One region of the Radiobacillus sp. PE A8.2 genome, then DNA from elsewhere that is predicted to be linked to it. Evidence: riboswitches for the same ligand, from Rfam matches in the RefSeq annotation. Region 1 holds a riboswitch; each other region holds the start of a gene.
The links. A riboswitch is a leader RNA that binds a small molecule or an ion and turns the genes downstream of it on or off. The one in region 1 is predicted to bind cyclic di-GMP.

Region 1 (8,225 bases):
TTATGCAGAGTTAACATACGATGACACATATACGAGCGTTCCAACCATCAAAGGTATGATGGAGCGCACAATATTAATTTCAGGTTTCTCAAAAGCCTTTGCAATGACGGGCTGGCGATTAGGTTATACCACAGGGCCAAAGTCAATCATTGAGGCAATGACAAAAATCCATCAATATACGATGATGTGTGCACCAACGATGGCACAGCATGGAGCAATAGAAGCGTTAAAAAATGGTGGGAAAAGTGTCAGTGATATGAAGCAGAGTTATCGCCAACGTCGTAACTTTGTCGTGGACGGACTAAAGAAAGCTGGACTATCGTGTGATTTACCTGGAGGAGCATTCTATGTTTTCCCTTCGATTGCTAGTACAGGTTTATCATCCGAACAATTTGCCGAGCAATTATTGTACCAAGAAAGAGTCGCAGTTGTGCCAGGTAATGTTTTTGGTGAAACAGGTGAAGGATATGTTCGTTGTTCTTATGCTGCGTCATTAAAACAGCTAGATGAAGCAATGAAACGGATCAAACGATTTGTTGAACAATTATAAAAGGAGTTATAAGGCCATGTTTGTGGTCTTATAACTCCTTTTATATGTATAAATTAAGCAGAGGAGTATAGCTTTAGCTCCGCCTCGTGGTCCTAAGCTTATCGGTGGAGGTCTGTCTAGCTTCGTCTGGACGCGGCGTGGAGGTTACCGGGGATCGATCGGACCAATTGATTTTGGGGTATTTGGGGGATTGCACCACACATCAGGATAATTGCACCGTTCGGGAGGTTGATTGCACCAGACTGCGTGATAATTGCACCAAACAAGCAGCTAATTGCACCACAACGCATAAACGAGCGCCCTGAGCTTTTCATATCCTGCCATCAGGTGCTTTTAACCTAGCAATCTAGGTTAATAATAAGGTAGAATTATAGTAGAATTTGTAGAAACTAACCCTTACAGGAGAGTGAGTCGATGAGTATAGAGAAAAAGCCAAGTAGGTTTGCGCTGAAGCTTATTTTGACACCGATTCGAACTTTTTTGGAAAGTCGTTCAGAAATTGTGGTTGAAAAAAATGACACGTTAACCATGAAACCTCCTTATATCATCTTGTCGAACCATGTTACGAATTGGGATATGTTCTTGCTTAACTGTTATGTAAAAGATCCAATTTGTTTTGTAGCTAGTGATTCCTTATTTAGGCATCCGCTTTTAAAGCGTGTATTAAACTATGCGGGCGCCATCCCAAAAACGAAATTCAAAAATGATGCGAGTACGATTCGGGCAATCATGAAAGCGAAGAAGAATAAGCGAGCTATTGCGATTTTCCCTGAAGGAAATCGTAACTGGGATGGTAGTACAGAACCAATCATTTACACGACGGCAAAGCTTGTTAAATCGTTGAAAATTCCGGTAGTTGTCGCAACTATAAGCGGTGGTTACCTTAGTCATCCAAGGTGGGCAGACTATCATCGTAAAGGTAAAATATCAATCTCGTTAACAAAGGTATGGGATGAAGAAGAACTAGCTAACGAAACACCAAAATCGATTGATGAAAAGCTAGCATTAGCACTCGGTCATGATGAAGTGAAATGGCAGCATGATAAAGGTTATGCTTATCAGGGTAAAGCACTTGCTGAGCACATCGAACGATTACTATTTATTTGTCCACACTGTAAGGAAATAGGGGAAATGCGTTCTAATCAAGATTTGGTAGATTGTCAAAGCTGTGCTTATAAAGTTCGTTACACCCCTTATGGAACGTTTGAACAAGTAGAAAAGCCGGTTACTTTTGCAACGCCAAGAGATTGGCATCAGTGGCAACTATCCTATATGGAAAAGACGATAGATAGTGGAAACTTAAGTCAAAGTTGGCAGGGCGCAATGAAGGATCATGTGAAATTGTATGTTTCAGAGGAGCGGCAGCCTTTCCAATTCGTGTCTTCAGGAACGCTATCGGTGGTAGATGATAACATGAGTTTTCAAGCAGATAAGGGAGGAAATCATAGCTTCGAACTTGAACATATCGAAGGTTTAAATGTTCAACTTCATCATAAATTGGACTTTTATTATCACAACAAAATGTATCGTGCCATCTTTTATCGACCTGAAACTTCTGCATACAAATGGTTGAAAACAATTCAACTGTTAGGATTGTCAGAGAACAAGAAGGTGAGGGAAAAAGTTGAGTAATTCATGGGAGTTTATTATTGATTTTACGTGGTTGTCATTATTTATCGCTGTAGCAGCTGTATTAAAAGCAAGAATTCCTGCTTTACAAAGATTTATCATACCAACGTCAATGATTGCTGGATTTATGGGTTTAATTGTTGGTCCAGAAGTGATTGGCTGGATTAGCTTTGATTTAGACAGGTTGGGTGATTTAGTTTACCATCTGATGGCAATTGGGTTTATTGCATTATCTCTTAAGGAACGTAATGTGGAGAAAAAACCAGGCATGTTAAATGCCGGCATGTTCATTGTTTCCACCTATTTAGTACAAGGTGTGCTAGGGTTTGGCATTTTACTAATTCTGATGATGACGATCTATCCTGATATTTTTCCGGGTGTTGGTCTGTTATTGCCGTTAGGATTTGGTCAAGGACCTGGGCAAGCCTATTCCATTGGAACGCAGTGGGAACAGCTTGGCTTAACTGGTGGAGGAAATCTCGGTTTAACGATTGCTGGAATTGGATTTATATGGGCAACGGTTATTGGTATTATACTTATGAATATTTTAACGAAAAACAAACGTTATACGTCCAATTCCACAAGCAATGCAGCGCATCATGATAAAGTAATCGAAGAATTAGAACCAGATGAAATACCATTAAGTGATGCAATGGACAAGCTATCCTTTCAAATGGCACTTATCGGTGTAATTTATTTAGTGACCTATTTAACGATTGTAGGATTAGGAAATGTATTAACTCCACTTGGGACGTACGGAGAGACTTTTTCACAGCTATTAATGGGTTTTCACTTTATCATTGGTAGCTTATATGCCATATTGTTCCGCTGGATATTAAACCGCTTAAGGGATAAAGGTGTGCACTTGGAGCACAAACCTAACAACTATTTATTGCAACGGATCTCTGGTTTTTCGTTTGACTATATGATCGCAGCATCTATCTCGGCTATTTCGATTTATGCCTTAAGGGAGTACGCTTTCGTTGTTCTGCTGCTGACAACGGTTGGGGGAGCGGCAACTATTTTCTTTACGGTATGGCTTTGTCCGCGGCTGTTTCCACAGGATAAGATACCTAATGTTCTAGGATTCTACGGTATGCTCACCGGAACGATTTCGACCGGAATGGCATTAGTCAAAGCAGTAGACCCAAAATTCAAATCGAATGCAACCGAGAATATGGTAATGGGTAGTGCAACAGCGATTATGTTCGGGATTCCATTATTGCTTATATTAAATATACCGATCGTTGGATACGTGGAACAGAAACCGATACTTTATGTGTATACTTTTTTTGCGCTAGTCGCCTACTTGTTTATGCTAATGACGATTATGCATTTTAGGGTGAAGAAACAAAAATGATAATCAGAGGGAGCATTAAGTGTTTATTTCTAAGATGTTCAATACGGTAAATAAATTAGAAAAATACTGAAAACATTAAATCAAATCAAATACCGACATGGTTAATTATGACTATGTAAGTTGTGTCGTGAAATAGTTCATACTATATATTCTAGGTAAAATGTATTATAAAATATATGTTTAACGTTAAAAATGTATAAATTTACTATAAAAATTATCATGAATTGTCGAAATTACACGACTTTTGACCTATTTTAAAATGTGGATGTCTGCTTTAGTATAAGTTTAAGAGATTTAGTCGGAAAATTTTATATTTCCTGCATCTCGATAAAGGCAAACCTGGTGAAAGCCAGAGACGCAAAGCTATAGGGGCTTACGTGTAGAAATACACGGTGCCAGCCAGTTACCGAAAGAACAGGGAGTAGTTTAATCAACTTGGATAGTTTTAGAGATTACATGAAAATGTAATGCTAACTCTTAAATTGTTGATTAACTACAGTAATAACCCCGCTTTCGGTAAAGGCGGGGTTATTTTTATTAATCGGAGGTGAAGCATTGAAGTTAGTTAACCTGAGTAATGATCAGGTAATCGCTGAGCAAATTGGACAAGCCTATTCCTTCTTCAAACGACTGAAGGGGCTAATGTTTACAGATCAGCTTAGTCTAGGAACAGGATTACACATTAAACCCTGCCAATCCGTCCATACTTACTTCATGAATTACTCCATTGATATTTTGTACGTGAACAAAAACAACATAGTCGTTGCTATCGACGAGGCTTTGGAACCAGGGAAAGTCGGAAAACGTTATGCAGATGCGGTTTCTGTAATTGAATTACCAGCAGGAGCAGCAAAGAAATCATTAACTAGAGTTGGTCATAATTTAAATTTTATATTATAAAGGGAGAGATTCTAAATGTTGAACAAATTAAAAGGATTGTTTATTGAAGAAGATGGACAAGGTATGACTGAGTATGCGATCGTGTTGGGTGTTATTGCTGTTGGTGTGGTTGCAATTATTACCTTATTCGGCAAACAAATAACAGCAATGTTTAAAGATGTAACAGACTCACTTACAGATGTATCTGGTGTAAGTTCATAATATTTTTAAAAAGGCAGCTTTACTTAAATAGTAGAGCTGTTTTTAAACTTTTTGTAACAGGGAGAGTGAGTATATGTTGCTAAATCTATTGTTATTCACAGTTCTATTAATCTGTGTAATTACTGACTTGCAAAGTAGGAAAATATATAATAAAGTGATTTTTCCAGCAATACTCATAGCTCTTCTAATAAATATGATCTTTCTAGGTTGGAACGGTCTTCTTATTAGTTTACTAGGGTTTATAAGTGGTTTAGCTCTACTTTTGATTCCATATCTGATGGGTGGCATGGGCGCGGGTGACGTTAAGCTGCTGGCGTTAGTTGGCGCAATAAAAGGGACATCGTTTGTATTGTACACAGGGTTTTACATGGCTGTAATTGGGTGTGTGATTGGTGTTCTAGTTTTGTTGTTCCGCAAGGGAGTTACACGACGTTTTAAACAAATGTTTTACTCCTTATGTGGAATCAGATATGGTTTGAAAATTCCATTGCTCCAGAAAGAAGGTTTGCAAACCACATATCCCTATGGTGTAGCAATTGCAGCAGGTGCGGTAATGGCGTTCTTTCTAAAAGGTGTGTTCTGGCTATGATCCGTGATGAAAAAGGTCAATCTATTGTTGAAACAGCGCTCGTTATCCCTCTCTTACTTTTATTAATAATAGGCATAGTAGATGTAGGTAAAATTATATACACGCATTCCACGCTGCAATATATTACACAACAAACTGCACGTGAAGCGACGCTAGGTAGAAACGTATCCGAATTAGAACAATTTGCTAACCAACAAGCAAATAACTCAAGAGTAAGTATACAACCAGACATAACATCTTCAGGTGATTCAGTAACTGTAAAGATTCAATCTGAAATAGAACCACTAATTCCGTTTGATAAGTTATTCCCATCAAATTCTATAACACTTTCATCTACTTCTACGGTAAGAATAGAGTGAGAGAATTTAAGCAATAACCGGAGGGAAAACGGAAGCTTCTTATTCCCCGAAACTATTACTACTAATACTTTATATAGGATTTAAACAAGGTATTTTCTAGCAAGATTCTGACGCCGAGCTTAACGGACATATACGATAAGACTAACAGAGTAGGTGGAAAGCATGCGTTCCAAATTTTTATTTTTATTAGCAATCATAATGGCAATCATTACTACTTTTTTATTTTTTAATAATACACAACAGCCCCCTCAAACAGAACAAGTTGCACAACAAAGTACAGTAAAGGTGATTGTTGCAAAGCAACCGATTACTGAAAACCAACTGATTTCTGCTGACATGCTTGAGGAAAAACAAGTGGTCGATGAAAATGTGCTGCCGCAAGCAGTGTCTAGCATTGCAGAAGTCGAAGGGAAATTTGCTACAGGGACAATTGAATCTGAGGAAATCATCCTTTCTCATCACCTAACTGATGCACAAGAAGAAAATTTATTTTTATCACGGAAGGTAAAAGAAGGTTTCCGAGCTGTTTCGATTTCCGTAAGTGACATTCAGTCAGTAGCAAATCTAATCGAGCCCAATGATTACGTAGATGTGAATTTAACAAAAGGTGATTTGTTTAAAGAAGGCCAAGATTCAACGGTGATTTCGGAAATAATATTATCCAATGTTCATGTGTTGGCGGTAGGTAAGAAAATGGTCGAATCGACTACCGTAGCTGACCAAATTGATTATAATACGATTACTTTTGAATTAACACCAAGTGATGCAAATACTTTAATAAAAGCTACATTAGAAGGTACGCTTCATTTAACGCTACATTCAAGAATTAATTCAGATAATCCATCAGAACAATGATGATCTAATAGGTAAACGTAGAAGGAGAGACCATCATGGCAAGGGACGATACTACCGAGCTAGAGCAAAAGGGAAAAGTTATTGCGGTTTGCAGTGCAAAAGGAGGGGTTGGCAGAACACTAATTTCTGTTAACCTCTCTGTGGCATTAACGAAGAAAAACCTAAATGTTTGTTTGCTAGACGGTGATTTTCAGTTCGGCGATATTAGTTTAGCAATGGATTTACAACCTACCTTTACGATAAAGGATGTGGTTGAGGAGATTGAAGGAATGGATGATTATTCTCTAAACAATTTCCTGTCTACCCATTCCTCAGGAGTTAACGTATTAGCTGCTCCGGACAGACCAGAGTTTGCTGAACTAATAACAAACGAAGCACTCGTTCGAGTGATAGAAATGTTACGTAACCAATTTGATTTTGTAATTATTGACACCGGTACGGAAATAAATGGTCATGCCGTTGATATTATCGAGCAAGCTGACCAGATATTGGCTATTACGACATTAGAAATGACTTCATTAAAGAACACTAGACTATTGTTAGAGACTTACGAAAAACTCGGGATAAGAGAAAAGGTGCAGCTAGTAATCAACCGTTTTGATATGGAAAGTTTGATTAAGGCGGAGGAAGTACCCGGCATGTTCAATGAAGTAACCGCGATTCAGATTCCGAATAATTTCAAGATTACATCTCAATCGTTAAATCTAGGGATCCCTTTTACTATTAGTCAGACAAAATCCAATTTGTCAAAGGTGTTATTTAAGATGGCAGAAAATATGACATCCAATACCGCGCATACAAAAAAGGATAAGAGTTCAAAAAACAAAAAATGGTTTGGCAAAAAAAGAAAGGAGTAAATCGTTATGAGTCTTCTAGATAAACTGCAAGAAAAACATGCACCTAAAAAACAACGAATTTCTGAAGACATAAAACCAAACGAAAAAGTAGATCCTTCACCTCCTAATACTGAAAAAACAAAAAAACAAGAAAATCCTACGCCGTCGACAAGTCAAAAAGTCATCAAGCCTAAAAAAGAAAATAAGAAACAGGCCGAATTAAAAAATTTAATCCACAAGCAGATTTTGCAAGAAATGAAAGCTGATGAGGATATAAATTCGATACTTCCTAAGATTGACGATATGGCAATGGAAATTATTAAAGAAGATGAATCATTTCGTGGCAATATTGACCGTAAACAAGTAGTCGATGATTTAATAAATGATCTAACAGGCTTTGGTCCAATAAATCCGCTTTTAATGGATGAGGATGTATCTGAGGTAATGGTAAATGGACCTAATCAGGTATATTGTGAGCGAAAAGGAAAGTTAGTACTTACGGATATTACTTTTCGCGACAATGAACACGTTATGAACGTGATTGAGAAAATTGTTGCTCCAATTGGAAGAAGAATTGATGAAAGCAGTCCAATGGTGGACGCCCGATTGCCAGACGGTTCACGTGTAAATGCGATTATTCCTCCGCTTGCATTGAACGGACCGACCATCACAATACGGAAGTTTGAAAAAGATCCTTTTGTTATTGATGATTTAATTAGATTCGGTACATTGACTGCAGAAATGGCTACCTTTTTGGATGCGTGTGTCAAAGCTAGACTAAATATGTTCATTAGTGGAGGAACTGGTTCGGGTAAAACAACGACACTTAATGTATTGTCTAATTTCATTCCCAATGATGAGCGGATTGTCACGATTGAAGACGCTGCAGAGCTTCAGCTAGGCCAGGAACATATTGTTTCATTAGAATCCAGACCTCCTAATATTG
Region 2 (8,225 bases), on a different contig from region 1:
GCCAAAGTTCCACGGACACCACGGCTGCTATCTGTGACAAATACCCATTTTCACGAGTTTGACGGCCACCACCGACCTTATTCTGTGAATTAACTGCCATTCTGTCTCATTTCATGCAAATAAGCGCACTGGTGGCCGCTCAGCACTAACAGCACGGATTTTCTTTAAATTAAGCGCATCTGTGGCCGCACAATCCACATCTCGTTCACGGTCCATTAGAATCCATGGCGGTGAGCGCTGTGTAAAATTAATTTCTTATTTAAAATTTTACTTTTACGTTTTACAATATATATTATAGGGTATATACAAATTTTCAGGGGTTAACAAAACAAGGGGGCTACGAGATGGATTATAGTTACCGAGACTCATTATACCTTAAGGACTTATTGCAGGATAATAGCCAAGAATTTGAACAAACACTCCTAGATGAGGCGGTGAATGTTAGAGACAAAATCGACGAGATTTTAAGAATTGGTAACATTGACCTTGTCAATAACGCACACAAACTAGTACTGGATATTATTGAGGGTAAAGAGCAAGCAATCGCAGATTTTGCTAAACAAGAAGGGATTGCTTGGGCAACACAATCTATTGATTTGTCTTTCAAATTAGAGTGGGTACAAGCTATTCGCAGAACCTTGTGGAAATTCATTCAGGAATGTAACAGTATTTCTCTAGAGAAGCAAATGGCAAACTTTTTCATACTAGAAAAAGACATTAATAGTAAACTAGACGGATTTTTAAATGCATTTTTTATTAGTTACTCTAAATATAAGGATGAATTAATTAAGTCACAAAGAGAATTGGTTGAAAATTTGTCGGTACCCATTATTCCAATAAATCCTTCTGTAGGAATCTTACCTTTAATCGGTTCGATTGACGTATCCCGGGCTGAGATTCTTGAGGAAAAAGTTTTGTCAGAGATTGGAAAATCACGAATACAAACATTAGTTGTCGATTTCTCTGGAGTAGCCGAAATAGATAGTGAAATTATCGGTCACTTGAAACGGATAATTGACAGCATTTCCTACATGGGATGCAACACAGTAATCACAGGCTTACGAATGGAAGTTGCAAAAAAAATAACCCAACTGGGAATATCGTTCGGCCAGAACACCAGGACACTTGGAACTTTACATCAAGCATTGAAAGAGAATATAGGATCATTTGAATGATTGGGATTGCGGTAATCGGTTTTAGTTTGGGTGTTTACGGATGGAAAAAACATTATTTAATTAAGTGCCGTTTTATTTGAAACCCATCAAATAATCGCAGTGCTCGCTCAACCTCAACAGCACGGATTTTCATTAATACATACCCATTCACACGACAATCTAGTAGATGTTGGCAAAGCGGACACCACAGGCCGTATTCTGTTTAATAGAAATAAGCACGCTGGTGGCCGCTCGGGTTTTCATACATGGATTTTCATTAGAATAAGCCTGGGGCCGCCAAATCCGCGTGCATGCTCAACACAGACAGCACGGCCCTTATATTAACAACTGCTATTCAACAAATTCCTTATACGCAATCACTTTAATCGCTAGCATTTCTTCCTCGGTTAACTTCCCTTCCAGCATTGTGATGATCTCCTGTTGTTCTGCTTCTGTTGCGCCATCGCTAACCTTTGATTGGATTTCCATAAGATTTCCTAATCCAACTTTTTGAATCACTGTTCTAGCCGCTTCTTCTTTTGTTGTGAATGGTAACGTGCTTTCGTCTATATCTTTTATATCGTTCTCAATCAGACTTGCTAGTTGTGAATCATTTTCGATAAAAGCTTTTATTTGATTAACATTTCCGTTCTTATCAAGTTCCGAATTCATATTGTCAATTGATTTATCTAAAGCAAGGTCGGCAGCAATTGGGTAACCAAAGTAAACGATAGCCCCGATGATACCAAGCGCAATCATCCATTTTAATAGTTTCATTTCCTGAGTCTCCTTTCGAATAATTTAATATTCGAAGTGTGTAGTTTAAGAGGTGACTTTCCTTTCAGCAGCTCTGAAATATCAGCTAGTTCAGCTTAACGAATCCTTCTTAATTTTTCACCGATTACTTCGCTATCCAACTACACCATCCTTTTCATTTCATTATATACTTAATCACATACTTGATATACATGATAATAATTTTGGAAATCATTAAGTGTAAAAAGTGCATTTAACCTAAGTGGCCTTACGAAAAAAAGCCCCTGGATCTCAATCATCCAAAGGCCCCTTATCACTTCTTCGCCACAACATTCTCCAAATACTGCATCTTGTCCATTTTCACTAACGGTGTATTCGGTATAAACGGACTAATCTTCGAGTGTTGCATAAGTTCATCCACCGTATGATCCAACTGGCTACCTTTCACGTTATCCATCACAAATGACACACCATACTGGAAAAGATCGAGCTCGATTTCTTTTTGCCAAACCACTTTTCCATAAACGGTAAGATTATCGCCTAGGATTCTCAGTTGGAATTTAAAAATGATGTCGTCACTGATTCCTAAGCTTAGATGTGCTAAGAAACGCAGTCCTCCAATTCCAATATCTTCAATTAATATTTCTGTTCCTTCGGTATGAATCGTCTTTCCCTGTACACTACTAATCATCATTTGCGCACTTGACGGAAAAAACAATGGCACGCGTGCATGCTGTCTCTTATCAACAAACGGTTTCAGCTTATTTTCATGATCAACAGGGAGTAAGAATCGCTTGGCAATTAGCTTCAACAGTTCATATGCAGGAATCGGTTTACTATAAATATATCCTTGGATTTGATCACATTCATACTCATGTAAAAACTGCAGCTGTCCTTCTGTTTCAACCCCTTCTGCAACCACTTCAATACCAAGCCCATGTGCCAAATGAATGATTGATTTTACAACTGCTGCCTTCGAGGGACTGTTGGTTACATCTTGCAAGATTGATCGGTCCATTTTCAGCACGTCCGGTTTAAATTTTGTTAAATAAGCAAGTGAGGAGTAGCCTGTACCAAAATCATCTAACGCAATCTTTATGCCAAGTTCCCTCAGCTGCTTGATCGTTATTTCTGTTTGCGTTTGTGAATCCAACATGAATGTCTCGGTTACTTCAATTTCTATCCATTTGCCGTCCACCTGCATGTCCGTTAATATCTCTCGAATACTTGCGACGAAATCTCTTGCCAAAAAGCAATGTGCCGATGCATTTATGGAAATCGGGATCAGTGAGATGCCTTCGTTTTCCCATTCTTTAAGCTGCTGACATACCGTCTGTGCTACCCACTTTGTAAGTGGATGGATAAAGCCTGTCTCTTCTGCGAGCGGAATAAAATCTGCTGGTGAAAGCCTGCCCCAATATGGGTGATTCCAGCGAATTAACGCTTCCGCACTCTGGATTCTACCACTGTCAACGATTACGCGCGGTTGATAGTGAAGTTCGAACTCATTATTTTGAATTGCTTTACGCATGTCCTTTTCCAATGAAAATTGGCGAAATGTATCAATATCCTTAATTAGATTAAACGTTTGATACGTATTGCCACCTTGTCTTTTGGCACGGTAAAGAGCGAGTCCTGAATTTTCGATTAGCGATTGCACGTAATTGGCATTCTCCGGATATAAGCACATGCCAAGGCTAATCGTGACGTAAAGGGTTTGATCTCCGATAAGAAAAGGGGTCCGTTCCGTATCCTTGACAATACTGCGTGCGATTGATTCTACCTCCCGCTCATCAAGCTCGCCTCGGTCGATTATGATGGAAAATTCATCACCACTTAACCGTGCAATAAATGCTTTATCTCCAATTTTATCCTGCAACCGAATCGCGAGTTGTTTAATCAATTCATCACCAGTATAATGTCCTAATGTATCGTTGATGTATCGGAGCCGATCGATATCGATTTGCAATAGAGCAAATGCGGCATTCCCATTCTCTTTTATTTCATCAATTAATGTATTTAATTTCACCTCGAAGTACCTACGATTAGGCAATCCAGTCAAATAGTCATGGTTCTCCATATGTTTCATATTATGCTCATTCTGCTTTTTTGTGGTAATATTTGTCATATATCCGATAATTCCATGTTCATAAGGGTAGACGCTGATTTCAGTCCATAATCCAGTTGGTGCATAATAATCTTCAAACGTGTGAGGAATACGCTCATTCATCGTCTTTTCGTAATAGTGTGCAACTCGCGTACCAATGACGCCAGGAAATGCTTCAAAAAAATTCCGCCCGATTAATGATTCCTTTGATTGTTGGAACCATTTTTCGATACAAGTATTAATATAGAGAATTTCCCACTGGTCGCTGATCATGAAAAAACCATTGGTAATCTGATCGAGAATTGCTTCACTAGAAGGTAATAAGTTATCTTTGATTTTTCGAATGTTATTAAAAATATGCACCGTTACTCACCGCCTTGTTGAGAGTTAGTTATGTATGATAAGTAAATCACAAGTTTCATTACCGAATTATGGTGACTTTTATATTACAAGTACCTTCCGCATATCATTTCATCAAAAATCAGAAGTAACTTCTTAGCTGGGTAGTGTGTCTATAAAATCTACTATATAGTAACCCCACTAAAATGAAAAGGCTTACATCGATATATACTACCGAGTAAGCCCCTTTTAAAAATTTGATATTTGGGATTTCGGTAACTGGCTGGCATAGGAAATTCCTTTAGCCCCTATAGCTTTGCGTCCTCACCTTTTGATGAGTATGCTTTTATCGATTTTTTATACTATAAGTATGATTATACTGCCTATTATATACATATTTCTACAGGAATCAACAGCTTTTTGTTAATTTTTGCATTTTTTTGAAAATTACTTCATTCGTCAACTAATCATGTGTCGAATCGCATCGACTATATATAAAACAAGGAAAACGCCTAGAAAAATTAACACCGTCTTCAAGCCAATAATAGGCACAACATATACTAGAAATACTACGAAGAAACCGAACAAAAGCAGGAATATAGTGAAAAAGCTGATTAATTTAAACATCTTTTTTATTGATTGCATGAGACCACCTCAGTATTGTTTATGCTGATAGAGGGGGATTGGTGCCTAGTTAGATTTGTTGAATAAGTGCCGGTTATTGGGTGGGCGATGTTGATAAGGGATCACTCTCGGTTTATATATTGGCTGACCCTAATTAGCCATAGATTTTGTGGATAGGCGACTAAACATGGCTGTTACCATTTTAATTGACTAGAGTTTAACGGTTACACCTTTAGATTTGGCCGATTAGTCTCTATTCGGACATAGCTTTCCTCGTTATCCCCCTACACTTGGCCGATTAACCAAATACAGCGGCACTTCATTAACTATATTTTAATGAAGTGCCGGTTGTCTTAGGGGCCGTGTTAAAGCAAACACGCTCGATTAGCTTTTTATAAGTGGCCGTTAATTAACTGCCGGTTGAAGGAAAGCTGCGCCGACACGGTTCGGGGGCCGCGCACTTCGGGTGCAAAATCGCTCGCTTCGATATCATAATCATGCACCTGCTATTTGATACCGCGCGCTCGAGATATGAAATCGCTCGCTTCGCTCCAATAATCGCACGCCCACCCCAAGGAATCCAGCAACCACCCAAAAAAACAACCCCACCGACATACCTGTCAGCAGAGTTGCTCTTGATTAACTTTCTCTTCGTCGTCTTCTCCATATCACAAAGAACGATAATATCGATAGAAGGAAGATCACGGCAAAGATGCTTACGTATAGCAGAATATTGCTTGATTCTTCCTCACCTGCTGCGATGCCGCCGGTTACTGGAGTGGCGCCGCTAGCTTGTTTTTCGCCGAATGTGTATGCTTGATTCGCTTTGTTTACGACGATGATCGTGCTGTCTTTGCTACGATCGAGCTCACCTAGTAAGCTGAAAAACTTATCGTGTACATAAGGGTAATCTTTTTCTTCATCAAGTGACTGGAAGTAGACCATCGCTTTATCACCGTTATAATAGGACGGCTGCATCCATGATACATAATTAGCGGTTTCTTCAATAAAACCGAATTCAGCCAAGTTGAGTCCGCTGTTTTGATCCCATGGAATGAGTAGATCGTCGCTCGCTTGTTCAAAACCGTCATCTGGTCCTTTTAAGAAAATAAAATGATATTCTCGGAGCGTATTCCCTTCCAGTTCACTCGTATCACCACGCACAACCTTATAGTTGGTAAAATCCCGATAGCTTGCTAGATTGTTAACGAGTAACGATAACTGATTAAGCCCTTTGCTTTCAACGTTTTCCGGCAATACAAAGGCCACATTTTCATAATTTCCACTCGATTCATTCATTAACGCTGCTGGCCAGTTCGTAAACGTGAAGCCGCCAGCAATTTCGTGCGGTATTGCTAGTGCACTGTCTTGTTCAATCGTCACCCAGTTGCCGCTCTTATAATTTCTCCGACAGCCTTCCTGTGTGTGTGGATAGTTAAATTCAAAACTTACCGGCACGAGTGATTGACCTGCAATCAACTCTCTGGGAATCTGGAAACTGTAGCTGAAAATATCATCCTCTTGCATGTCATCTTCAAGTAGGCTCGCCAGTGGCACCGTGTATGGCGTACCATTCACATAGGCGGTTAACCCGAGCTGATCTTGTAAGTCTTCATCCTGCCATTCATTTAATAATGGCGATGCACGGAATTTTAACTCTAATGTTCCTTTATCCTGGATTGTCCAATACGATGGAATATCCAAGTAAAACGTTTGGCTCGTGAGTCGCGTGTCATCGAGCACGAGTGCTTGATCGACAAGCTGTAAATTCATTTCCGGATCAGCAGAAGTAGATGTCATCGTTGGCATGCTGCCGATTTTAATTGAATTTCCAGTTAGCTGCTGTCTCATTTCTGGATTCGTCAGGAATGTGCCTTTTTCCACTAACGTTTGCTCATTATTTGCTGTCACGAACAGGATTTGTCGTTCTTTCGCTTCTGTCTGTTCGATGGTGTTGTGCAAGTATAGCTCATTATCCTGCAGATTTTGATCCTTGAACGTGATTTTGTTGCCAATTGCGCCAGTCCAGGCATCGATTTCTCCGACAGCGATCACGTGCTGCTGCTCGGACGATTCGCTCCATTCACTTTCAAACAGTACAGGAACAACTGCTTTTCCGGTGGTTTGCTGTGATAAATACTGACTAATATTAACCGCCGTCTTGATCACATCGCCACTGCTATCGTTCGGAATAACGATGCTCGTATTAATTTCGTCCTGCGCGCCAGATGTTATAAATGGATAAGGGAAATTTTTCAATAAATCGTCGGTAATTACCGCTTCATTCGTATCAATAAATGCGTAAGATGATTTATGAACAACTACCCAGTTCGCTGCATCGGTTTGATCAAAACACATATTATCATTAATATACGTTTGTGCTGCAATCGAAATTTTATTAACGCCTTCTTTTAAAAATGATTTGTCGAGCGGAATCTTTAGCGTCTTATATTCAAACACCTCGTCGAACGAGATGCTTTCGAGTGGCTTATCGTTCACTAGCACGGTAAATGTTGATAGCTCAGGTAATAACAGCTCGGACGAACTTAACGTTAGTTCAACATAACTCTCCGATCCGATACTGCTTAGCGGCAATGTAAAATAGAAATCACGGTTGCCATAGACACCTTTTAATGTCGTGTCTTCTTCACCGAACAAAATGATTTCGCCATTGTTATTCGGTTGCGAATCCTCATCACCTGGGGTGCTAACCACTTCTAATTCATAATTCGGGTTATTCGGCTCCTCGGTTGAAGCGTCCCCTGCATCAGGTGTGTTTTCCTCATCAGTCGGTTCTGGGTCTGTTGCTCCGTCTGGATCTAAAGTACCCTCACCTTCATCAGAAGTACCGTCTCCCTCTGTCGGCTCCGATTCAGGAGTTTCTTCCCCTTCCTCTGCAGCAACAGGGTCAGCAGGCCGTGGGGAATCCTCTGGATATGGCAAATCTTCGGTGTTCGTTACTGGCTGTGGCAGAACATAGCCATCATCGTCATCACCAAAAAACGGCAGCGACTCATAATTGGCAAAGCCGTCCTTAACATAGTTCAGAACTGGGCTGCCAAATAAAAAGATGAGATAGATAAAGCCTGCAAACACGAGTAATAATAGATACTTACCTAAGCGTCTGCGCTTTTTTGTTTCTTCCTTCTTTTCCTTTTCATGGGCATTTTGCCTCGACAAACTGATAAAATCGTCTTCTGGACGGTAGTTATTATTTTTAATTTCATTACTCAATTTACTCGCCA
Region 3 (8,225 bases), on a different contig from region 1:
TCAAGTAATTCTTCAACTTTTTTTCTTCTACTTACTTTGTCCCCAACTTTATGAATCACAAGGGGCTCTGCAATGAGCTTGCCTACTTTTTTCCGAGGATCAAGCGAAGCATACGGATCTTGGAATATCATTTGGATTTTCTTCCGAGTCTCTCGTAGTGTTTTGGCATCCATATCAATAAGATTTTTATTTTGGAAATTAACTACCCCATCTGTTGGCTTAATCAGCTGATTGACAAGGCGTGCCATTGTTGATTTACCACACCCAGATTCTCCAACAACGCCTAGCGTCTCACCAGGGTACACATTGAAACTAACTCCATCAACAGCTTTCACACTTTGCGTAGTCTTTTTAAATGGAACGTTATTTGCCATTGGAAAATGTTTCTTTAAATCCTTAACTTCAAGAAGAGCTTCCATCGAGGTATGCATCCTCCCTTCTCTCTAACTTCTCATCTGCTGTTTGAAAATGGCAGGCGACCGCATGTCCATCAGTAGGTTCAAGCAACTGCGGTGGTTTCTCATGACATATACTTTGGGCATATGGACAACGATCGACAAACGGACATCCTTCTATTTCATAACTTAAATCCGGTGGGCTTCCAGGAATCGCTGACAATGAATTGATACTTTCTTGAGCTTCTGTAATTTGCGAATCAAGTAGCCCCCATGTATATGGATGTAATGGATTTTTATAAACTTCTTTCACATCACCGGATTCTACAACTCTACCAGCGTACATCACGATGATTTTGTCACACGTTTCCCATACGACTCCTAAATCATGCGTAATCATGATGATCGACATATTCAGCTTATCCTGTAACTCCTTCATTAGATTAAGAATTTGTGCTTGAACAGTCACATCTAATGCAGTTGTAGGTTCATCTGCAATAAGTAGCTTCGGATCACAAGATAACGCAATCGCAATCATAACCCGTTGACGCATCCCACCAGAAAATTCGTGCGGGTACATGTCTATTCTTTTTTCAGGAGCTGGAATCCCAACTAAATCTAGCATTTCGATTGCTTTTTTCTTTGCTTCTTTCTTGGACATCTTCTTATGATTTCGAATCGATTCTACTAACTGGTCCCTCACGGTAAACACAGGGTTTAAACTTGTAGAAGGATCTTGGAAAATCATTGAAATCTCATTTCCACGAATTTTTCTAATCTCATTGTTGGAAAGTTTTAATAAATCTCGATCTTTAAAATTAATTTCACCACCAGTTATTTTTCCAGGTGGATTCGGAATCAGCCGAAGAATGGAAGTTGCTGTAACACTTTTACCTGAACCCGATTCCCCAACAATACCTATATTTTCATTTTCATTAAGGTCAAAACTAACACCATTAACAGCTTTCGTAATAATTGATCCTGATTTAAACTCGACTTGTAAGTCCTTCACACTTAATAATTTCTCTGACATACGTTCACCTCCTGCTATAACTTCATCTTAGGATCAAGCGCATCTCTTAATCCATCACCAAACAAGTTAATACCGAGCACCGTAATTAATATCGCTAATCCTGAGATCGTTGCTAACTCTGGACTAAGCACTAGAAAGTCTTTTCCCTCTTGTAACATACTTCCCCAAGAAGCTGTTGGAGGTTGTACACCTAGTCCTAAGAAACTTAAAGATGCCTCAGATATAATTGCTCCAGCAACTCCCATCGTCGCATAGACGATTAATGGCGCTATACTATTTGGCACAATGTGCATAAACAAAATCCTTCCATGCTTGGCACCTAATGAACGAGTTACTTCTATAAATTCAGACTCCTTAACATTTAACACCTGACCTCTAACCACTCTAGCAAAACCAGGAATGTTAGAGATCCCGATGGCGATAATTACATTTACTAGACCTTGTCCTAATACGGTCATTAAGGTAATAGCTAGTAAGATGAAAGGAAAAGCCATCATCCCATCCATAAATCTCATGATGATTGCATCCGTTCTTCCGCCAAAATATCCAGAAATCAAACCCAATGATGAGCCGAAAACAGCTCCAAATAATACAGCTGAGATTCCGACAATTAAAGATACACGCGCACCATAAACAATACGACTAAATATGTCACGACCGTAGCTATCTGTTCCTAAAATGTGGCCTGCTTCACCCGGACCTAACAAAGTATTCGTCACATCCATCACGTAGGGATCATGCGTCGCAAAGAAGGGTGCAAAAATCGCCGTTAGGATTAAAACTAATATGACAAATAAACCTAATGCAGCAAATCTATTTCGCAATAATTTACGCATAAAAGACTGTTCTTTTTTAGATTTCTTATATTGAAGCTCTTTTGCCTGTTCAAGCTCTTCCATAGTATTCATTCTTATTTTGCACCTCCACCATTGGAGTCAAGGTTAACTTTCGGATTCACAACTTTATAGAGAATGTCAACGATTAAGTTAATGACTACATAGATAACCGCAACAAAGATAACAGTGCTTTGAACAACGACAAAATCACGTTTTTCAATAGCATCTATAATTAATAAGCCCATCCCTGGCCAACTGAAAATTGTCTCCGTTAATACAGCACCACCTAATAAATTTGAAAATTGCAAACCCATTACGGTTAATAAAGGTGTCAGCGCATTTTTTAATGCATGTTTGTTAATCACAAAAAACTCTTTTAAACCTTTTGCACGAGCTGTTTTAATATAATCGTGTGAAATTGTTTCTAACATACTAGAACGAATAATTCTTGCAAATTGAGCAGTAGGTATTGTAGCTAATGCCAAACTAGGCAAGATAAGATGACTAATAAATTCCCAAAGACCATCTTCAAGTGACCCCATACCTGTAGCAGGTAGCCAGCCCAAATTAACACTGAAATAAAGCACTAGCATGACACCTAACCAAAAGATTGGCATCGAAACTCCTACTAGAGATACCGTCGTAACGAGATAATCAATAATCGTATTCTGTTTTCTTGCAGCGATAATACCGGCAGGCACACCAATAATTACAGCGATAAGTAGCGCACTTATTGCTAAGATTATAGTATTAGGAAAGCGTTCCGTGATTAAATCTACAATTGGTTGATTATAGGAAAGTGAATTTCCAAAATCAAATGAAATTAAATTGATTAAATAATCCCAAAACTGCAAATAAAGCGGATCGTTTAACCCCAATCTCTCTGCGTATGCCGCTATGTCCTCTGCACTCGCTTGTGGGCCAAGCATAACTGCTGCTGGATTACCTGGTAGCATTCGTGTAATAAAGAATACAATTACCGCAACGATAAATAATGTAGGTATTAATTGTACAATTCTTTTAAAGAGAAATCCCTTCAACAAACTCCCTCCTTGATTCATTATTTGAATCGTTGTTTTAATATGTGAATAAATTGAATCTTATCATCCATTATTTTCGATGTAAATAGAATTTCTACAAAAAACACTAAATTTTTAGATTTTTCTAGATTTTTAGATAATTGTATTTACAATATTGTTAATTTTGTGTTAACTTTAGTTATATTCATTATTTGAATCTATGTATCACTATGTGAATCAAATAAAAGGGGGAAATTCAATTGAAAAACAGTAAATGGAAAATAGCTCTATTTGCTATTATCTTTGGTCTATTAACAATGGTATTAGCAGCATGCTCTTCCGAATCTAATTCTGGAGAAGGTAATTCAACAGATGATGACGGAAACGCAACTGAAGGTACTGAAGGTGAAGGCTCTAGTAGTGGTAGTGGTGGTGTTTTGAACATTGGTTTGTCGTCTAACGCGGCAACGTTAGACCCTACCCTTTATACAGGAACATATGAATCACAAATTATGCGCTCCATAGCTGATACCGTAATTGTGTACGACAAAGACTTACAAAGCATGGTACCTTCATTAGCAACGGAGTGGAGTGCTGCAGATGATATGATGTCATATACATTCAAATTAAGAGATGATGTTTACTTCCAACAAGGTGAATACCAAGATGGAAGACAAATGACAGCAGAGGACGTTAAGTACAGCTTAGAACGATCAGCTGAGAACTCGGCTCAAAACCGTCTAAGTGGTGTTGAAAGTGTGGAAGTTACAGGTGAATTCGAAGTTGTCATTCACGTAGAAGAACCTAATGCAGCACTACTAGCAATGCTAACAGACCAAGGTAATATTATTGTTCCAAAAGAAGAAGTGGAAGGCTGGGGAGACCAATTTGGTGCTCACTTAGTAGGGACAGGTCCATTCATTCTTGATGAATGGCAAACGGATCAACAAGTAGAATTAGTTAAGAACGAAAACTATTGGGGAGAAGAACCTAACCTTGATGGTGTAACATACAAATTTATCTCTGATGCATCCATGATGACAAATGCGTTACGTTCTGGTGATATTGATATTGCAACAGACATTAAAGGACAAAATAGAGAAGTTATAGAACAAGATGAAAACCTAGATCTACTATCAACTCCGGGTCTTTCGATTACTTATCTTGATATGAACTTCCAACAAGGTCCTACAGCAAATCCACTAGTAAGAGAGGCTATTTATAAAGCAACTAATATCGAAGAAATTGTACAAGGTGTACACCAATGGGGTGGAGGCACGGTTGCCAATGGACCACTTCCAAAAGGTTCTTGGGGGTATGATGATTCTTTTGAGTCATTAACGCCTGAATATAATCCAGAAGAAGCGAAAGAAATTTTAGATCAAACAGAATATGCAGGTGGATTTGAAATCGACCTATATGTACTAGAAACACGTAAGAACTATGCGACAATCTTCCAAAACCAAATGAAAGAAAACTTAAATATCGATGTTAACATTCAAGTTTCTGAATGGGGAACGTTAACAGAGACAATTTCTAGTAACAACGCACCGATGAACATTGGTGGATGGTCTTGGTATCCAGATCCATATTTCTTCCTTAATCCACGTTTCCACTCGAGTCAACATGGATCTAATGGTAACGGTAAAGCATATGAAAGTGAAAAAGTAGATGAACTACTCGATCGTGCACTTACAGAAACAGCTGATCAAGCAGAACGTGCTGAATTATACCAGGAGGCTGTTGCAGAAATCTTAGCAGATCATGCAACGATTGAATTTGATAACTTAGACATTGCAACTGGTATTAATCCAAAAGTTAAAGGATTTAACCTTTCTCCAGATGGATCGATTCATGTTGTAAGTCCAAATGGTGTTAACATTTCAATTGAAGAATAAGAACAAAAGCGCAGAGCTCCGGTTAGCGACGTACGGACTGGACTGAACCGCAGGAGATAAAGGAAACACGGTGAACGAAGTGAATCGATGTTGACTTATCGTACGGAGGTGAGGGAAGTCTCGCTAGTCGCTGGCGCTCGAAGCTGGCCGTGGCTAAATAACTCAGCAAGATATCCACAACTGTTTATTTTTATAATTTCCTAGACCATTAGAAAAGCGCAGGCGCCTTGCTCACCTCCGACAAGCTTAATTCAAACCTCGGAGTGGTGGTCTTCGCCACATAGAGGTTTGAATTAAGACCTCGAGGAGGTAGGCGCCGGAGCTGGACATCTTCAAATTTATTACTTTATTATCTTTCAAGCAAAGAGAAGTAGGGATTGTCCCTACTTCTCTTTCTTCAAAGGGAGGTATATTAATGAACAAAAAGATCGGTGTGATTACAATTGGTCAAGCTCCAAGAACAGACTTGTTACCCGAAGTAGAAAGGTTCTTTTCCTCCGATGTAGAATTTATCCAACGAGGTGTACTTGATGGTTTCGGTAAAAAGGAACTAGAACAAATAAAGCCCGAACCAAATCAGACAACACTTGTTTCAAGGCTCAAGGATGGTACTTCTGCCACGATGGCAAAAGAAAAAACACTTCCGATTATCCAACAAATTATCGACGATTTTAATCGAGATCAAGTCCATTTAATTATTATAGCTTGCACAGGCGAATTTAAACTTTTTCAATCTAATGTTCCAATCATCTACCCCGATTATTTATTGAACCATGTTGCACAAGGTATTTTTAGAAACAAAGGAAAAATTGGCGTCATCGTACCACTTCCAGAGCAATATGAATCAATAGAAAAAAAGTGGCAAGCTGCAGGTTTTTCACCTACATCTTGCGCAAGCTCGCCTTACATCTATGATGAAAGCTCACTTATCAAAGTAACAAATGAACTTGAAAAATCAGATATAAGTACGATTGTACTAGATTGTATCGGCTATACCCAAGATATGAAAGATATTGTTAAAAAGCATACGAGGAAAAATGTTATCTTATCTAGAAATATTGTATTTAAAAATGTGGCAGAATTACTTTAATTAGGATTTTTGTATGGATGCACTTCCTACAAAGATACTATCCTATGGGTACATGCTACAGATCTTAGATAAAATTCGATTTCTAACACGTATAGACATTTGCTAGCAATGGTGAGGTGGCCTCCCAACTTGAATCATCTTAGATAAAATAATATAAGAACGAAAAAGATACTTTTGCATAGCCTGAGAATCCAGAGAAGAACACCCGAAGTGTTACACTCTACGCCAACTTCGGAAAGTGACACCTCTTACCACTAAAACAAGGCAATCTATCGAAAGGATTGCCTTGCTCCTGTTCCCTATACTTCCAAATTCCGCCTGCCTAGCTCATCTTTTAACAACTGTATAAAGTCTTCACTCAACTTTAATGACAGCGCTTTTGTATAGGCGACAATTAATTCTTCATCATTTAAATGTAAAATACCAATACCAGTCATTACATGAACAACATCCTACAAAATTCAGTCGGTTGCACTAGACGCTCCCGGTTATTTAAGTGCCCACGTAAAAATAATCGTTCATCGCTTCTGTATACAAATCTTAGCTTTATTGACTTTTGAATGCAATAGGGTTATTTATAGATGTTATACTACTACATGTATAAAATATTCCACATACGTCGTTCAGAATGAACAAAGTATAATCACCTTTTTGCACAAGACCCGTTTTTGGAAGTAACCATGGAAGATAAGCCAAAGGTGATGGTGATTTGATTTTCCAAAATTTCCACTTGTAAAGTAAAAGAATTCATAGTACAATCTTCAAAGTGTCCACAAATTAAATATTGAAACTGTATAACCTCAAGAATATGGCTTGAGGGTCTCTACCAGGAACCTTAAAATCCTGATTACAGAAAATGAATCGTTAATAATTCGTTTTTTGTAATCTGGATTTTTTTGTACTTTCCTTTCGAGAAGGTTGGATTCAAGCATGAGAATGCGGGCTAGTAAGTCTTCGTGTTCTTTAGCACGATCGACAAGCACAACATCACCCTGGAAGACCGTCGCACCCTAACAAACGTAGAAAGGAAGATTAACAAACTATGAATATAAAAGTATTTATTTTAGCTTTTGCAACACTATCAGTTGGATTAGTTGAATTAATCGTAGGCGGGATTTTGCCGACTCTTGCTGAGGATTTAAATATAGCTTTAAGTACGGCAGGACAGTTCATCACAGTATTTGCTCTTATTTATGCCTTAGCGGGGCCAATTTTGCTTGTTATTACGAAAAAAATCGAACGCAAGAAACTGTATCTGATTGCCCTGTTGGTTTTCTCACTTGGCAATGTTATGACTTATTTTAGTCCTGATTTTACATGGATGATGGTTGCCCGGGTAATTACCGCTGCTAGTACAGCGCTGATTGTCGTATTGTCGCTCATTATTGCCCCAAAAATTGTTGCGCCTACCCATCGCGCAAAGGCGGTTGGGCTCGTTTATATGGGGATTAGTTCCTCGCTCGTACTCGGTGTGCCTCTCGGAATTCTAATTTCGAACACATTTGGCTGGCGCGTTATCTTCCTTGGAATTGCCGTGTTATCGCTTGTCGCAATGGTGCTGATTGCCTTGTTTTTAGAGGATGTACCAGGAGAAGCCGCTGTACCGCTCAAGCAACAGCTGAAAGCAGTTTGCAGTCCCAAAATTGGCTGTGCCCATCTTGCCACGTTATTTTTCCTAGCGGGTCATTATACACTATATGCGTATTTTACACCGTTCCTGGAAACAGAGCTGCATTTGAATTCCTATTGGATTAGTGTGTGCTACTTCATTTTCGGAATTGCAGCAGTTGGCGGTGGAGCTTTAGGTGGAACACTTTCTGATTGGATTGGTACGAAGAAAAGCATTTTGATGGTGATCATCGCCTTTGTAGTTGTGCTTGGAATCTTGCCGTTCACCACTTTTTCACTTGCACTGTTTATTCCAGTGATGATCATCTGGGCAGCGCTAAGTTGG

Region 2: linked by a shared signal. The riboswitch ahead of ACI6MV_RS07480 (EAL domain-containing protein) and the one ahead of ACI6MV_RS06630 (DUF192 domain-containing protein) in region 1 are both predicted to bind cyclic di-GMP.
Region 3: linked by a shared signal. The riboswitch ahead of sda (sporulation histidine kinase inhibitor Sda) and the one ahead of ACI6MV_RS06630 (DUF192 domain-containing protein) in region 1 are both predicted to bind cyclic di-GMP.

The regions. Positions count from the first base shown of each region.
Region 1 is NZ_JBJGXI010000008.1:100,543-108,767, forward strand. Features, by position in the region: gene ACI6MV_RS06615 (aminotransferase) at 1-550, shown strand, start outside; gene ACI6MV_RS06620 (lysophospholipid acyltransferase family protein) at 965-2,182, shown strand; gene ACI6MV_RS06625 (sodium/glutamate symporter family protein) at 2,175-3,539, shown strand; cyclic di-GMP riboswitch class I at 3,862-3,950, shown strand; gene ACI6MV_RS06630 (DUF192 domain-containing protein) at 4,095-4,439, shown strand; gene ACI6MV_RS06635 (Flp family type IVb pilin) at 4,455-4,640, shown strand; gene ACI6MV_RS06640 (A24 family peptidase) at 4,714-5,229, shown strand; gene ACI6MV_RS06645 (TadE/TadG family type IV pilus assembly protein) at 5,226-5,588, shown strand; gene cpaB (Flp pilus assembly protein CpaB) at 5,751-6,443, shown strand; gene ACI6MV_RS06655 (CpaE/TadZ family protein) at 6,479-7,300, shown strand; gene ACI6MV_RS06660 (TadA family conjugal transfer-associated ATPase) at 7,307-8,225, shown strand, end outside.
Region 2 is NZ_JBJGXI010000010.1:36,155-44,379, reverse strand. Features, by position in the region: gene ACI6MV_RS07490 (STAS domain-containing protein) at 345-1,175, shown strand; gene ACI6MV_RS07485 (hypothetical protein) at 1,506-1,931, opposite strand; gene ACI6MV_RS07480 (EAL domain-containing protein) at 2,224-4,380, opposite strand; cyclic di-GMP riboswitch class I at 4,628-4,711, opposite strand; gene ACI6MV_RS07475 (hypothetical protein) at 4,816-5,001, opposite strand; gene ACI6MV_RS07470 (cellulose biosynthesis cyclic di-GMP-binding regulatory protein BcsB) at 5,620-8,214, opposite strand.
Region 3 is NZ_JBJGXI010000015.1:16,276-24,500, reverse strand. Features, by position in the region: gene ACI6MV_RS09955 (ABC transporter ATP-binding protein) at 1-419, opposite strand, end outside; gene ACI6MV_RS09950 (ABC transporter ATP-binding protein) at 403-1,428, opposite strand; gene ACI6MV_RS09945 (ABC transporter permease) at 1,443-2,336, opposite strand; gene ACI6MV_RS09940 (ABC transporter permease) at 2,339-3,304, opposite strand; gene ACI6MV_RS09935 (ABC transporter substrate-binding protein) at 3,544-5,181, shown strand; gene ACI6MV_RS09930 (AroM family protein) at 5,597-6,271, shown strand; gene sda (sporulation histidine kinase inhibitor Sda) at 6,571-6,708, opposite strand; cyclic di-GMP riboswitch class II at 6,726-6,809, opposite strand; purine riboswitch at 7,042-7,141, shown strand; gene ACI6MV_RS09920 (MFS transporter) at 7,314-8,225, shown strand, end outside.